2 regions of the Gordonia sp. JH63 genome follow, and region 1 is predicted to be linked to the other one. Evidence: predicted binding sites of a transcription regulator. Region 1 holds the regulator's gene; the other holds the start of a gene.
The links. The regulator LexA, encoded in region 1, represses DNA repair genes until DNA is damaged. The targets are predictions, from matches to a motif close to CGAACANNTGTTCG.

Region 2: the regulator LexA is predicted to act here: its motif matches at 1,747-1,760, upstream of GR168_RS11605 (HNH endonuclease signature motif containing protein).

The regions. Positions count from the first base shown of each region.
Region 1 covers NZ_CP047235.1:2,315,957-2,319,040, forward strand. Annotated here, with positions in the region: gene GR168_RS10485 (putative PEP-binding protein) at 1-954, shown strand, start outside; gene lexA (transcriptional repressor LexA) at 932-1,636, opposite strand; gene GR168_RS10495 (LysM peptidoglycan-binding domain-containing protein) at 1,861-2,400, shown strand; gene nrdR (transcriptional regulator NrdR) at 2,500-3,000, shown strand; gene hrpA (ATP-dependent RNA helicase HrpA) at 2,974-3,084, opposite strand, start outside.
Region 2 covers NZ_CP047235.1:2,569,204-2,572,287, forward strand. Annotated here, with positions in the region: gene GR168_RS11600 (IS110 family transposase) at 1-9, opposite strand, end outside; gene GR168_RS11605 (HNH endonuclease signature motif containing protein) at 75-1,721, opposite strand; gene GR168_RS11610 (manganese-dependent inorganic pyrophosphatase) at 1,939-2,862, opposite strand; gene GR168_RS11615 (MFS transporter) at 3,000-3,084, shown strand, end outside.

The sequences.
Region 1 (3,084 bases):
GGCTGGACCGGTCCGGGGCAGACCGCCGACGGGGTGGCCGTGGCGGTGCTCGCCAACGTCGCCGACGGATCGTCGGCACGCGCCGCGGCCGGGTACCCCGTCGAGGGCGTCGGGCTCTTCCGCACCGAACTCGCGTTCCTCGAGCGTGCCGACGAACCGTCGGTGGACGAGCAGGCCGCGATCTACCGGGAGGTGCTCGATGCGTTCGACGGGCAGAAGGTGGTCATCCGCACCCTCGACGCCGGGTCCGACAAACCGCTCCGGTTCGTGACCCATCCCGACGAATCGAACCCAGCGCTCGGCGTGCGGGGCGATCGGATCGCGCTGGCGCACCCCGAGATCCGCGCGCATCAGCTCGACGCGATCGCGCAGGCCGCGTCGGGGTCGGCCGTCGCGCCGTGGGTCATGGCGCCGATGATCGCCTCGCCGGCGGAGGCGCGCACCTTCGCCGCCGAGGTCCGCGGCCGTGGTCTGGTCGCCGGGGTGATGATCGAGGTGCCCGCGGCGGCGATCCTGGCCGAAGCCGTCCTCGCCGAGGTGGACTTCGTATCCATCGGCACCAACGATCTGACCCAGTACACGATGGCGGCCGACCGGATGTCGGCCGATCTCGCCGGACTGACCGACCCGTGGCAACCGGCCGTGTTGAGCCTCATCGCGGGTGTCGCGGCAGCGGGTGCACGTCAGGGAAAGCCGGTCGGGGTGTGCGGCGAGGCCGCCGCCGATCCGAACCTCGCCTGCGTGCTCGTCGGTCTCGGGGTCACCTCGCTGTCCAGCGCGCCGGCTGCTGCCGCGGCCGTGGGGGCCCGGCTCGGCGAGGTGTCCGCACCGGACTGCCGGGCCGCCGCCGAGGCTGCCCTGGCCACCTCGGACCCCGCCGCGGCGCGCGAGGCTGCCGCGGCGGTGCTCGACGGTTCGGTCGGTGGAGAGGTCAGACTCGCCGCATCACGGTGACGACCTTGCCGAGGATGACGGCATCGTTGCCCGGGATCGGATCGAACAGTTCGTTGTGCGGCATGAGCCAGACGTTGGGGCCCTGACGCTTGAAGGTCTTCACGGTGGCCTCGCCGTCGATCATGGCCGCGACGATGTCGCCGTTGTCGGCGACGTTCTGCTGCCGGACCACGACCCAGTCGCCGTCGCAGATCGCGGCGTCGATCATCGACTCGCCGACGACGCGCAACAGGAAGAGAGATCCCTCGCCGACCAGCTCACGGGGCAGCGGGAAGACGTCCTCGACGGCCTCCTCGGCCAGGATCGGACCGCCGGCCGCGATTCGGCCGAGAACCGGCACGAAGGTCGGCTCGGGCAGCTGACCGGCCGACGGGGTGTCCGGCGACGGGGTGTCACTCGGGGCGATGTTGACCGCACGGGGACGGTTCGCGTCGCGCTTGAGCAGCCCCTTGCGTTCCAGCGTCCGCAACTGATGGGCCACCGACGACGTCGAGGCCAGGCCGACCTCGTCGCCGATCTCCCGGATGCTCGGCGGATAACCGCGCTCGCGCACCGAGCGGCGGATCACCTCCAGGACCCCGGCCTGTCGCGGGGTGAGTGAGGCCTCGGCGGCGGCGGCGTCGAACGGGGCCTCGTCGTCGGCGCCCCGCGCTCGGCCGCGCCTATCGCCGGTGTCACTCATGTTCGGTTCCTCTCGTCTTCGGAACGTGCTGGTAGATGGCTTGCGCCGGGTCCGAGCCTAGCGGAGTGCGACCGGCACCTCAAACATTTGTTCGATGTGTCGCGAGACTTTGTCGGGACGTCGTGCTACAAATTCGAACATCAGTGCATCGAACATCTGATCGATGTTCGAACACCGACCGCCACACCCCGCACGATCCAGACACCAGAACACCGGAGGGCACCATGCGCACCGCCACTCTCGTCGCTCCCGTCCGCACCGACCGTCCCGACGCTGTCCGGCCCCCCACCGACCGCGCCGATCGGGTCCGGACGCGCGCCCCGCTGTCCGACGGCGGCCGCCCGATAGACAACCGGCCGGCCGGCACCCGACCGCGGGGTGCGTCGCCGGTGACCCCGCGGGTGGGCGGTACCCACTGTGGTTCTTCGGTCGGGGTGCGCGGGCGTGGCCCGGTCGGACCCGACGCGGCGGTGTTCCGTCGCCGCCGCCGCACCGCGGTCGCGCTCCTCGCCGGCGTCGGGCTGGCGTTCGTCGTGTGGGTGTTCGGTGTCGTGGGCCAGAACTACTCGGACTCGCTGACCCCGTCCGCCGTGAGTGCCGAGGTCGTCCACGTGCGCTCGGGGGACTCGCTCAGCTCGATCGCCGGCCGGGTGGCACCCGAGATGCCGCGCGAGGTCGTGATCGACGAGATCGTCGCGATGAACGATCTGGGGTCGAGCGCGCTGCAGGTGGGCCAGCCCCTGCTCACCCCCCGGTACCGCTGAGGCCGGGCGGTATCCTCGATGTCACAGGGGCCGGCCGACAAGCGGCGGGGCGCACGCTTCGGGTGCGTTCCAGCGTCCCGCGACCTGCGTGAGGACACGATGCGCTGCCCCTTCTGCAAGAACGACGACACCAAGGTCATCGACTCGCGTGTCGCAGATGAAGGGCAGGCCATCCGCCGCCGTCGCTCCTGTGTGGAGTGCGGTCGCCGGTTCTCGACCGTGGAGAGCGCCGTGCTCGCGGTGGTCAAACGCAACGGCGTGACCGAACCATTCAGCCGGGAGAAGGTCATGCGCGGCGTGCGGCGAGCCTGTCAGGGCCGCCACGTCGCCGAGGACGCGCTCGCGCAACTCGCCCAGCAGGTCGAGGACACGGTGCGCGCCAGTGGATCGGCCGAGATCCCCAGCAACGAGGTCGGACTCGCCATCCTGGGTCCGCTCCGCGATCTCGACGAGGTGGCGTATCTGCGCTTCGCCTCGGTGTACCGGTCGTTCGACTCGGTGGAGGACTTCCAGCGCGAGATCGACGACCTGAAGGCGGCATCGGGATCCGGGAGCGCGCTCGCCGAACCCGTGTCAGCCGAGTCGGTCCAGAGCTCGTAGGACCCGTTTCTCCGACACCGGGAACGCGGTGCCGAGACGCTGGGCGAACAGCCCCACGCGCAACTCCTCGACGAGCCACTGCGC
Region 2 (3,084 bases), 250 kb from region 1:
CTTAGACATTGACATCCTCCTTTTGTGGTTGGGATAACCAAGCCCCTTATGACCACATCAGGAGGATGTCCCAGTTACCAGCCCTTCCAGCTATTACTAGCAGCGCCCGGAGCTTGCGGAGGGCGACCAACCCCGCTCCCTGAGGGTTGGAGCTGTCGTTGGCCGGGTCGGGTTGGTCTCACGTCGATGACGTGGCTGGTTCTCGACCATGAGCGACGCGCGTCGTCGTGGTGCCGGTTGTTCGGGCGCGCGTGATCACCGGACCGCGTTGGTGGTCCGTGGATCTGTTCGCGCACGGTGTTCAGGTGTTGTGTGAATCGCCGGGGTATGTCGGGTCGGCGGTTGAGGCGTTCGGGGTTGGGTGGTGCGCCGGGTTCGGCGTTGAGTCGCCAGAGGCAGCGGCCTTCGTCGGGTCCGGACCGGGCGATGCGGGTGGTGTACTGCCCGGGTTGGTCACCGACCATGCGGTTATGACGGGGACAGGCTGGGGCGAGGTCGTCGATGTCGGTGAGACCACCCTTGGCCCAGTCCTTCTGGGCGTGATGAAGCTCGACGTGGGTGGCGGGCTGATCACACCCGGGCGTCGAGCACACCTCGCCGTCGGGGCGGGCGAAGGAGACGAGGCGTTGTTCGCGGGTGGCGAGTCGTTTCCCGCGCCCGAAGTGCAGCGGGACGGCGGTGGCGTTTTTGAAGATCGCCAACCACGGTTGGACCTCACCGGCCATCGCGATCAGGTCCGGGATGGGCAGCACGGTGCCGGTGGCGGTGGTCGCGAGTCCGGCTTCGCGGATGAGGTCGTTGAGGTCGGCTTTGACGATCAGTTGCACGGGCAATCCGCGGTGCGACTTTCCAAGGGTCCCGTCGGCGAAACCTGCGGCCAGGGCGGCGTCGAGCGCGTCGTGATTGATCTGCGCGGGAGTACGGCTGTCACGGTCGGCTGCGGTGGTCAGGGCGTCGGGGTCAGCGGTCCCGGCGGGTCCGGACGGTGAGTGGGGGTCGTCGGGGTTGTTGAGTCCGGGTTTACCCCAGACCGCGAACATCATCGTCAACCGGGCGGCGAGTTCGGGGGTGAGGGTGCCCGAGATCTTGGCGGTGCCATCGGCGCGTTGCCGACCGATCCACAGGTTGCGGCGTCGTTTCTGGTCGGTGTCATCAGCCAATGTGCCGTCGGGATCGAGGTGTGCCAGCAGCCGGGCACCGAGTTGGGTGATGTCGGCGGGTGTGTGGTCGGTGGCGATCTCGGCCATCTGTCGCTCGGCCGCGACTTTCACGTCGTGGTCGATTCCGTGGGGAATCTGGTCGAGGACATCGAGGGCGGCCTGCACGTGCGCGGAACCGACCGCTCCTGCGGCGAAAGCCTCAGCCAGGGTCGGGTTTTCGGGTTCCAGTATGTCGCCGCCGAGGCTGGTGCGGGTCGCGGTGGCGTCCATTTGCTTACGGCGTCGCATCGGGTTCGACACTCGTAGCCGGTGGGTCATGTACTGCATGAGTGTTCGGCACCCGGCTTTGCGGGGCAGGTCGCGGGCCTCGACCTGATCGATCTGCCGGTCACCGGCAACAGTCAACCGTGCGATCGCTTTCTCGGTATCGGCTGCCACTTCGGCCAACTCGGCATCGGTGCACGGCCCCAGGTTGACCGTCTGCAACTCGTCCACGATGCGGTGGAGGTCGGCAATCAACTCGACGGCACGCGGCTGCGGCGTCGCTGATCCGTCAGACATGGCCACCCCCCAAGTACCGTAGCTGCGAATGTACGTTCGAGTTTACACCACAGCCGGCATCTCGCAACCCGAAAGTTTCTGTTGTGCAACGGTATTCGTCGGGACAACTTGTCGGTGCTGTGTGGTAGATGGGGGGCGCCTGTTTGCGTTGTCCTCGAATTATGTTGTTACGAGTCCTCTCTCGACAGCGGATGTGCGCGGGGAGGCCAGAGACCGCTCAGACGTCCAGCACTTCGGTCAACTGCGGGACGATCTGCTTCTTGCGCGAGACGACGCCTTTGCCGAAGGCATGGCCGTCCGCCACGGTGACCCCGAGTGCCTGTTCGACCGCCGAGGCGGGTTCGCCGACCACCAGCAGATCCGAGTCGGCCTTGATCACATCGGTGATGAGCAGGAGGTAGAGGTCGTAGCCGGCTGCCTCCTTCTCGGCGGCCATCGCCGTCAGGAACTCGTCGCGGCGTGCGAGCACCTCGGCGGAGTCGACCGTGGTGATCTGCGAGACCCGCACCGTCTTCGGCCCCATTTCGAAGCTCTTGGAGTCCCGTCCGATGATCGCCGACACCGGCTCGTCGCCGAGCGCGGTCCCGGCCCGTAGAAGCGCGTCGCCGTACTCGTCGACGTCGACGCCCGCGATCGCGGCGAGCTCCGCGGCGGCGGCACGGTCAGCGTCGGTGCAGGTGGGGGAGTTGAACAACAGGGTGTCGGAGATGATCGCCGACAGCATGATGCCCGCCTCTGGGCGCGGGATCTCGACCCCGTTCTCCGCATACATCCGGGTGAGGATCGTGCAGGTGCATCCGACCGGTTCGACGCGCATGTACAGCGGCGCAGCCGTCTCGAAATTGGCGATCCGATGGTGGTCGATGACTTTCAGGACGGTCACGTCGGTGATGTCGGCGACGCTCTGCTGGCGCTCGTTGTGGTCGACGAGCATGACCTCCGCCGGCGCGGCCGTTTCGATGACGCGCGGTGCGTCGAGTCCGAAATGGTCCAAGGCGAAGGCGGTTTCGAGACTCGGCCGGCCCAGGGCGACGGCCTCGACATCGCTGCCCAGCGCGGCTTCGAGGTGGGCGAGGCCGATCGCAGCCCCGATGGCATCGGTGTCGGGGTTGCGGTGTCCGAACACCAGGATCTTCGACATGGGACCTCGGCTTTCTCCTCGGCGGTGCGCGTGGGCCCAGACTACGACGATCCCGGCGCCTCGCGGTCTCGTTCCCGGTGGGCATGATCCTCACCGGGTCGGCGCCTGCCCCGGGGTCGGCGTTCTACATTGGCTCCATGTCCACGACCGGGCGTCGATGCGTCATCCTGGTCGTCTGCTGTCTGAGCATGTTCCTCGTCGGCCTCGACATCTCCGCGGTCA